DNA from 3 places in the Mesorhizobium sp. WSM4813 genome. Region 3 is predicted to be linked to each of the others. Evidence: riboswitches for the same ligand, from Rfam matches in the RefSeq annotation. Region 3 holds a riboswitch; each other region holds the start of a gene.
What was found. A riboswitch is a leader RNA that binds a small molecule or an ion and turns the genes downstream of it on or off. The one in region 3 is predicted to bind thiamine pyrophosphate.
Positions count from the first base shown of each region.

Region 1: it holds a riboswitch for thiamine pyrophosphate, as region 3 does, so the genes downstream of both, thiB (thiamine ABC transporter substrate binding subunit) here and AC0L25_RS16620 (YkoF family thiamine-binding protein) in region 3, are expected to answer to the same signal.
Region 2: it holds a riboswitch for thiamine pyrophosphate, as region 3 does, so the genes downstream of both, AC0L25_RS11500 (YkoF family thiamine/hydroxymethylpyrimidine-binding protein) here and AC0L25_RS16620 (YkoF family thiamine-binding protein) in region 3, are expected to answer to the same signal.

Region 1 covers NZ_JBVVQU010000056.1:26,642-29,777, forward strand. The annotation lists gene thiP (thiamine/thiamine pyrophosphate ABC transporter permease) at 1-17, opposite strand, end outside; gene thiB (thiamine ABC transporter substrate binding subunit) at 266-1,279, opposite strand; TPP riboswitch at 1,323-1,437, opposite strand; gene AC0L25_RS26145 (thiamine diphosphokinase) at 1,541-2,179, shown strand; gene AC0L25_RS26150 (ABC-F family ATP-binding cassette domain-containing protein) at 2,188-3,136, shown strand, end outside.
Region 2 covers NZ_JBVVQU010000016.1:43,280-46,415, reverse strand. The annotation lists gene AC0L25_RS11505 (aspartate aminotransferase family protein) at 1-840, shown strand, start outside; TPP riboswitch at 986-1,098, shown strand; gene AC0L25_RS11500 (YkoF family thiamine/hydroxymethylpyrimidine-binding protein) at 1,089-1,697, shown strand; gene AC0L25_RS11495 (alcohol dehydrogenase family protein) at 1,707-2,816, opposite strand; gene AC0L25_RS11490 (aminotransferase) at 2,826-3,136, opposite strand, start outside.
Region 3 covers NZ_JBVVQU010000025.1:84,438-87,573, forward strand. The annotation lists gene AC0L25_RS16605 (ABC transporter substrate-binding protein) at 1-80, opposite strand, end outside; gene AC0L25_RS16610 (ABC transporter ATP-binding protein) at 77-835, opposite strand; gene AC0L25_RS16615 (ABC transporter permease) at 832-1,521, opposite strand; gene AC0L25_RS16620 (YkoF family thiamine-binding protein) at 1,657-1,860, opposite strand; TPP riboswitch at 1,851-1,963, opposite strand; gene AC0L25_RS16625 (sulfite exporter TauE/SafE family protein) at 2,325-3,101, shown strand.

The DNA.
Region 1 (3,136 bases), on a different contig from region 3:
GGATGGCCAGTGTGCATGCCGCCCTGCCTAGTTCAACGATCGTCGAAGCAAAAAATATGGCTGAGGTCGAGTTCCCGCCCACCCCCCTCTGTCCTGCCGGACATCTCCCCCTCAAGTGGGGAGATTGGCAGCTTCACCCTCGCCTCAATCTTTCGACTGTTGCGATTGGCGAAAGCGGAAGTGACATCCGATCTCCCCCCTTGTGGGGGAGATGTCCGGCAGGACAGAGGGGGGCGCCGTAGAGTAATCATCTTTCAATCACAAGCTACTCGCTCATCACCGACAGCCATTCGTCGACCCAGGCCTTTCGGTTCGCGGCGACCTCTTCGGGGCTGAACAGCAAAGTCTTGGTCGGCTTGATGAGCTTGTCGAAAGCCGGATTGAGCGGCTTCTCGGTCTTGCCGGCCGGGAACATCCAGTTGGTCTCGGGAATGACATCCTGGAATTTCGGCCCGGTCATGAAGGCGATGAACTGTTTCGCCAACGGGTTCTTCGCACCCGTGGTGGTTATGCCGGCAACCTCGATCTGCAGATACTCGCCCTCCTCGAAGGACGCTGCCTGATAGCGCTCGGTGTTTTCGGCAACCATGTGGTAGGCCGGCGAGGTGGTGTAGGACAGCACCATCGGCGCCTCGCCCTTGGTGAACAGGCCGTAGGCCTCGCTCCAGCCCGGCGTCACGGTGAGGACTTTTGCCTTAAGCTTGGCCCAGGCTTCCGGCGCCTTGTCGCCATAAACCGACCTCACCCACAACAGCAGGCCGAGACCGGGCGTCGAGGTGCGCGGATCCTGGATGACGATCTTCTCATCGGCATCGCCCTCGACCAATTCCTTCAGGCTCTTCGGCGGGTTTTTGAGCTTTTCGGTGTCGTAGACGACGGCGAAATAGCCATAGTCGAACGGCACGAAAATATCGTCGCTCCAGCCGCCTGGCACATTGACGTCGATGACGGCGCCATGCGGTGAAAACAGGCCGGTGGCCTTGGCTTCCGCCGTCAGATTGGTGTCGAGGCCGAGCACGATATCGGCCTTGGTCGCGGCCCCTTCCAGCTTGACGCGGTTGAGCAGGGCGACGCCGTCGGCGACCGCGACGAATTCGAGAGTACAGCCGCATTCGGCCTCGAAGGCCTTCTTCACCGCGGGGCCAGGACCCCAGTCGGCGGTGAAGCTCTCATAGGTATAAACGGTGAGTTTTTCCTGCGCGGATGCTGGCCCGGTGCCGGCGAGAACGGACGCCGCAAGCAGCACTGCCGAAACAAGAGTGTATAAAAACGTGCGCATCGGCGCCTCCTTCGTTAGTGTTGAAAGGAATTGAGGCGTCGGGCTGTCCGAAACGTCTAATCCCTCCGCCGGTACAAACCGGATCAGGTTCAGCGGGTTGGCATGGTTGCCTCTCAGCTGGTCCGCGAAGATCGCGTCCAGCACCCCGTTAGAGCGTTTCGACACATAGGCCCGGCCCAGTTGCGGCGCAAGCGGAAGTTTTGCCGGGCATCCAGCACGCGGCCTTCCGTTTCGCAAGCAGGGCTGGTAAGGGCCACGCATATGAGCAAATTCACCATTCTGCTTGGCGGCGATCTAATCCGCACGCCGCTGCTCGACCGCCAGGTCGAAGGCTCCCGTGTCATCGCCGCCGACGCCGGCATGAGCCATGCCCGGACGCTGCGCCTGACGCCGGAACTCTGGGTCGGCGACTTCGATTCGGTGCCGGCGGATTTGCCGGACGAACTGGCCGCCGTGCCCCGCCAGGTGTTTCCGGCAGAAAAGGACAAGACCGACGGCGAACTGGCTATCGCCGCCGCGCTCGAACGCGGCGCGACCAGCCTCGTGCTCGCCGGCGCGTTCGGCGGCAAGCGCACCGACCACACCTTCCTGCACCTGGCGCTCAGCGTCCGACTGGCCGAGGCAGGCACGGAGGTGCTTTTGACCAGCGGCGCACAGGAAGGCATCCCCTTGCTTCGCGGAAAGGCCGGCTTCGACTACGCCGATGGCACGCTGTTTTCGATTCTCGGCTTTTCCGACCTTTCCGGCCTGACCGTGACCGGCGCCAAATGGCCGCTGAACCATGTCGAGGTGGCATTCGGCTCGTCACTGACCATTTCCAATGAGGTCAAGGGCCGGCTCGAAATCGCGCTGGGCAGCGGCCGCGCGCTGTTGCTCGGACACCCATTTCCCCTTACCTGAAAGCTGACATGGCGCCGCCACTTCTCAATCTCGACGGCATAAAACTGACCTTTGGTGGCACGCCGCTGCTCGACGGGGCGGAACTGACGGCGTCGGCAGGCGACAAGATCGCTTTGGTCGGCCGCAACGGCTCGGGCAAGTCGACGTTGCTCAAGATCGCTGCGGGATTGATCGAGCCGCAGGACGGTGAGGTGTTCCGCCAGCCTTCAGCGACAGTGCGCTACCTGCCGCAAATGCCCGACATGGATGGTTTCGCCAGCGTCCGCGCCTATGTCGAGGCGGGGCTCGGACCCGCCGACGATCCCTACCGCGCCACCTATCTGATGGAGCATCTCGGCCTGTCCGGCGACGAGCAGCCAAACGATCTCTCCGGCGGCGAGGCGCGCCGTGCCGCCCTTGCCCGCGTCATGGCGCCGGAGCCCGACATTCTTCTCCTTGATGAGCCGACCAACCATCTCGACCTGTCGGTCATTGAGTGGTTGGAGGAGGAGCTTGCCCGCACCTCTTCGGCGCTGATTGTCATCTCGCACGACCGCCGCTTCCTCGAGCGCGTGTCGCGCGCCACCGTCTGGCTCGATCGCGGCCAGACCCGCAGGCTGGACAAGGGCTTTGGCCATTTCGAGGAATGGCGCGACACCGTTCTGGAAGAAGAAGAGCGCGAGCAGCACAAGCTTGGCCGCCAGATCGTGCGCGAGGAGCACTGGTTGCGCTACGGCGTGACGGCAAGGCGCAAGCGCAACATGCGCCGGCTCGGCGAACTGCAGACCATGCGCCAGCGCTTTCGCGGTCATCGCGGCGCCGAAGGTGCGGCGACCATGGTGGCCAGCGACGCCGCCGAATCCGGCAAGCTGGTGATCGAGGCCAAGAACATCGAGAAGAGCTTTGGCGATCTCACCGTGGTCAAGGGATTCTCGACCCGCATCCAGCGCGGCGACCGCGTCGGCCTGGTCGGCCCGA
Region 2 (3,136 bases), on a different contig from region 3:
CATACGGCGACGCCGCACCATTGGCGCGAGGGATTGCCAAATGAAAGCGAAGAGCAGTTTTCGAGCCGGCTTGCCGACGATTTGGAAAAGCTGATCCTCGCCGAAGGACCGGAAACCATCGCTGCCTTCTTCGGCGAGCCCATCATGGGCGCCGGCGGCGTCATCGTTCCCCCGGCCGGCTATTGGGAGAAGATTCAGGCGGTCCTGTCGAAATACGACGTCCTGCTCGTCGCCGACGAGGTCATCTGCGGTTTTGGCCGAACCGGCGAAATGTTCGGCTCGCAGACCTTCGGCATTAGGCCAGACATCATGGTGCTGTCGAAGCAGATTTCTTCCTCGTACCTGCCGATCTCAGCCTTGCTGATCAACGAAAAGGTTTTCGAGCCGATTGCCGACGAAAGCAATCGCATCGGCACCTTCGGCCACGGCTTCACAGGCGGCGGTCATCCAGTCGCGGCGGCGGTCGCGTTCGAGAACCTGAAGCTGATCGAGGAACGCGACCTTGTCGGCAATGCGCGCACGGTCGGCGCGCATATGCAGAAGCGGCTGCGCGAGCTCGCTCCGCACCCGCTTGTCGGCGAGGTGCGCGGCGTCGGCCTGATCGCGGCGGTCGAACTGGTTGGCGACAAGGCGGACAAGACGCCGTGGGAGACGGCCGGCGCGCTGGGCGGGCTCGTCAACGGTTTTATGCAGCAGAACGGCGTCATCTCGCGCAACATGGGCGACGCGCTGGCCTTCTGCCCGCCGCTCATCATCACCGAGCCCCAGGTCGATCAGGTGGTAGACGCGTTTGAAAGATCGCTCGAAGCCGCGGTCAAGCAGGTCGGGTCACTGAGCTGATCAGGTCGTCCGAAGGCAGAGGCTGAATGGGCGTTGGTGATTGGCGAAGTCGGCAGCTTCGCTGGCGGCGCCACGCTCGGCAATTGGTCTGAAGCGATTGCCCCGGGATCCTACTTGAACATCCACCGCGCCGGTGCTACGTCCACCCTATCGACAGGGGCGCTCCGTATTGCCGGGGCTGAGATGGAAGGTGCCAAGCCTTCGGTCCCTCAAGCTGATCTGGGTAATGCCAGCGGAGCGAGGCGACTATGTTTTCAGGTGCACAGATTTCCCTGTATCCGATGTGCGACGATTTCGTCGGCGTCATCCTTAGAGCAATTTCGGCGATGGATTCCTATCGGCCGAATTTCCGCATCGAGACCGACGACATCTCGACGCTGATCGTCGGCCCGCCCGAACAGCTTTTCCCGGCCATGCGCGATCTGTTCGCCTCGGCGGCGGCAGGTGGCGCGCATTGCGTGTTGTCGGCGACGGTGTCGCGCGGCTGCCCTGGCGAGCCCGACGATCCGATCTGCACACCGATTTCCGGAAGCAGCCACGGACTGTCTCTGACCGAGCGCATCGGTGCGGCGCGGGCGCATGTCGACAGCGCGAAAAAAAACGGACAACAGGTCGCCGCGCAGTTCTCGCTCTATCCGCTCGGCGAGGGCCATCACATGGACGAGATCTACGGCTGCATCGACTTTCTCAAGACCTCGGGCGTCTTCGACAGATCGAAGAACTTCTGCACGAAGCTGAGCGGTGACGCCGGGCCGGTGTTTGCGACGCTGTCGGAAGCCTTCCTTCGCTTCGGCGCCCCGCAAGGCCATGTCGCGCTCGATCTCACCGTGTCAGCGAACAGCCCGACATCTTGTTAGTGTTGGTTGTCAACGGATTACAGCGAAATCCGAAACGGCATCCGGAACGACCACCAGTTTGCCGACAAAGTCCTTGGCGATGAAATCCGCCTGGGCGCGGTGGAAATCGGAGAGCCTGTAGACACCGCCGACCAGCGGCCGGATGTTCTTCTCCTCGATGTAGTGGACGATGCGGCGGAAATCGTGTCGCGTGCCTTGGCTGGACCCGTGCAGCTGCAACTGCTTGAGATACATGGTGCGCAGATCGAGCTGCACGACCGGGCCAGCAATCGCGCCGGCCGTGGTGTAGCGGCCTTCGGGCCGAAGGATGCGCAAGAGGTCATTGAAGATCGCGCCGCCGACCAAGTCGGCAACCACGTCGATCGGCTGTCCGCCTGCCGCCCCATTTACCGCAGCCGCCAGGTCAGCGACGCCACGGGTGATCACTGCCTCGGCGCCGATGTCGAGCACCGCCTGTTCCTTGCCCTTGCCGACGACGGCATAGGGAATGGCGCCGCGCGCCCGCGCCAGCTGCACGATGCCGGAGCCGACGCCGCCGGAGGCGCCGGTGACCAGCACGCGCTCGCCGGCCTTCAACGCGGCGCGTTCCAGCATCTGTTCGCCGGTGAGATAGGCGCAGCAGAAGGTGGCGAGTTCGACATCGGTCAGATTGGTGTCGACAACATGGGCGTTGTCGGCCGGCACGGCCTGGTACTCGGCATAGCCGCCGTCACGGCCGTGGCCCATATAGTCGATGTCGGCGAGTGAATCGTCGTTGCGGTTGTAGATGGAGAAGTCGACCATCACCCGCTCGCCGATGCGGTCCGGCGAGACACCATCGCCGACGGCGACAATGTGGCCGACCGTGTCGGCGCCCTGGATTCGCGGGAAAGTCAGCGTGTTGCCTTGCCGCCGCCAGGTCGACACGGCGGCTGCGTCTTCTTCCGTGCCATAAGCGCCCTGTCGCACCCAGACGTCGGTGTTGTTCATGCCGCAGGCAGTGACCTTGACCAGCACTTCACCAGGGGCGGGCGACGGCACCTTCACGTCGGTGCGGTAGACGAGCTTTTCCGGTCCGCCGTGACCGGTCAGAAGCACGGCGGCCATGGTGGCGGGGAGGGGTTTGGCTATGGCTTTCATGTCGGTTCTTCAGAGGTTCGCGAACACGCTTTTCACCACATCAGCCGTCTTCGATACGACGATGTCGGCCTCTTCGCGCGTCAGGCAGAGCGGCGGCGCGAAGCCGAGAATGTCGCCTTGCGGCATTGCCCGGCCGATGACGCCGCGCTCGGCAAGGGCGGTCGCGACCTGCGGGCCGATCTTTTGCGAGGCGTCGAAGAACACGCGGTCGTCCCGGTCGGCGACGAATTCGATTGCCGCCAGCATGCCGTCGCCGCGAACCTCGCCGACATTTTTGTGGCCGCCGATGGCTTTCGCCAGTTCAGCGCGGAAATAGGCGC
Region 3 (3,136 bases):
TCGGCTGAGACGGACGTGACGGGTCCGAGCCCGGTGATCAATGCGGCAGCGATGAAGAGGCGTCTGGAAAGGATGGTCATGTCCTTTGGGCGAGCTGTGGATCGAGAAGGGTATCGAGGATGTCGGCTTCGATTGCGGTGGCTTCCGCCGAGGCAAGATCCTTGCGCGGGCGCGGAAGAGGTATGGCGATTTCGCGCAGCACGCGGGCAGGGCGGGCGCTCAGCACATAGATGCGGTCGGACAGGAAGACCGCCTCGCGGACATCGTGGGTGATCAGCAGGATGGTCCAGCGGTGTTGGTCCCACATCGTCTGAAGCCAGCGCTGCATGCCGGTGCGCGTGAGGGCGTCGAGTGCGCCGAACGGTTCGTCGAGCAACAGCATGGCGCGATCCTGCACGACGGTACGCAACAGCGCGGCGCGCTGGCGCATTCCGCCCGAGAGCTGCGCCGGATATTTTTGCTCGAAGCCCGCAAGGCCGAATTCGCCGAAGAGTGGCGCCACCTTGCGGCGCGCCGCCTTGCGGGACATGCCCTGCACTTCCAGGCCGAGCGCGGTGTTGTCGATAACTGTGCGCCAAGGCATCAGGGCATCGTGCTGCGGCATGAAGGCAAAAGGTCGGCGCGCGTCGGCCAGTGGCCGCCCATCGAAGTCGACATCGCCGGCGTGGCCTTCGAGACTGCCCGTCAGCAACCTGAAGATAGTGGACTTGCCGGCTCCGGAGGGGCCGAGGATTGAAACGAGTTCGCCCGGCTCGACATGCAGGGTGATGCCGGCAAGCACGTCGATGTCGCCAAAACGCTTGCTGACGTCGCGCAGCTCCAGCCGCCTGCTCATGATTTTCGTGCGCCATCGAGCCGCTCCCATGGCGCGGCGACGCGCTGGATCAGCACCGTAGCGGCAAACAGGACCAGGGTGAGCAAGGCGCTGACCAGCACGGGCGCCAGCACGAGATCGGGCCGGAAATTGTTCTTGGCGTTGAGCATGTAGATGCCGAGCCCTTTGGCAGCACCGGCATATTCCGCGAAGATGGCGCCCACCACGGCATAGGTGATCGAGATGCGCAGTCCGGCAAAGAAATAGGGCAGCGAGGAGGGCAGGCGGGCCAGCAGGAAAATGCGCATGCGGGAAGCGCCCATCGAACTCAGAAGCGCCGAAATGTCTCGATCCGTCGATTCGTAACCCTGCACCAGCGCGACCAGCATGGGAAAGAAAGTCACGAGGGCGACCAGCATGATCTTCGGCGTGAGCCCGAAGCCGAACCAGAGAACGACTAGCGGGGCGATCGCCACCAGCGGCAGCGTCTGGCTGATGATGAACACCGGGAACAGGGCGCGGCGCAGCGGCTTGAAGAAGTCGATCAGCACCGAAAGGATGAAGGCAACGGCCAGCGAGCAGGCGAAACCCGCCAATGTAGCGCTGATCGTCGGCACGGTGTTGTCGAACAGCGCCTGGCGCTGCTGGATGGCCTGGGCGAGGACGCGTGACGGCGCGGGCAGCGTGGTGGGCGAGATGCCCGAGATGCGCGCATAGAGCTACCAAGCCAAAACCAGCGCGCCGACCGATAGAAGGACCGGTCCGACCTTGGCGAACAAGGCTGCGATTCGCGGTGCGGCGGAGAAAGGTTGGGACATGCGAGACCTCCGGCGCGAAAAGGATCAGCGCAGGGTCGGGCTGTTGGCCGAAACCGTAAGCTCGATCGTGACATGGCCATCGAGGGGGCCGACCGGCAGCGTCGAAATATCGTCTGTGCCTATGCGCAACGGATCGCGACAAGGGTCGAGCGCATCGAGCGCGGAGATGATGACGCCGACGAAATCGCCGGTTGTCGGATAAAGAAAAATCTGTGCGTCAGAAAACATCGCCCGCCTCGCTCCGCTGGTATTATCCAGATCAGCTCTAGGGTTTACGGGCTAGCAGCCCATCTCTCAGCCCCGACGATACGGAGCACCCCTGTGGATGGCGGCAATTAAACAGATATGGGGTAGAGCTGCAAGCCTGCGTCCGACCTGGAAACCTCAGGTCGGCGGAGGTGCGGCTTGAGCGACTGACGTGGTCTTTCGAGGAAGGTCGATTAATGCGCGGCTTCAACTTAAGAGGGTGCCAACCCAGCATCGTGTTCGAGATCGCCTGAATGTTCTGAGAAGCTAAATGACTTTGAAAGTGTAAGGAAGGCGTGGATCGAGCGGACAGTTTCCCATTCGTCGTCACCATTATCGATCCCAGGCGTTTGGTGAATTGTGGAAGCATGAAGGCATAAATTGCGTACGTTGAGGCAGCGGGTTTCTCTTTCGCCAATTACAACCGCGCTTTGTTGGAGAGCCAAATGCAAGAATTCATTCTTTTTGCGCTCGTGGGGTTTGTAGCGCAAGCTGTGGACGGGGCTCTCGGCATGGCCTACGGCGTGGTTTGCTCGACAACACTGCTGGGGTTTGGCGTTTCTCCTGCACACGCTTCGGCTTCAGTTCACGCGGCTGAGCTGTTTACCACTGCGGCCTCGGGCTCGGCTCACCTCTATCACCGCAATATCGACTGGAAACTTTTCTGGCGGCTGATGCCGTTTGGCGTGCTCGGCGGCGTTCTCGGCGCTTTTGTGCTTACGTCGTTTGAAGGGGCCGTCATGAAGCCACATGTGACCACATACCTTGCACTCGTCGGAGCTTGGCTCCTGTTCCGTTCCTTCCGGCGGATCCCAAGCAAGCCGGTTCCTGCAGGCGCGGTAGCTCCGCTTGGACTTGGTGGTGGATTTCTCGACGCCGCAGGGGGTGGCGGCTGGGGACCCATCGTAACGACGGGCCTTCTCGGTTTTGGCGGGACGCCCCGCTATGTTATCGGAACGGTTAATGCCAGCGAGTTCCTCATCACGTTCTCGGTGTCTCTGACCTTCTTGTTTGCCTTGCTAACAGGCCATTGGGAGGAGGCAGGAGAGCTGGCGGAAAATCTAATCGCCGTTGCCGGCTTGGTCCTCGGCGGCGTGATCGCAGCGCCGATGGCCGGATTGATGGTGAAGTCGATTACAGAAAAGACGCTTCTCAGGCTCGTAGGGGGTATCATCATACTGCTGGCTGGCTGGCAAACCGCGGAACTCTTCGAACTGGTGTAGACTGAAGACACATCGAAAAGGTGGTCGGCGTCGCT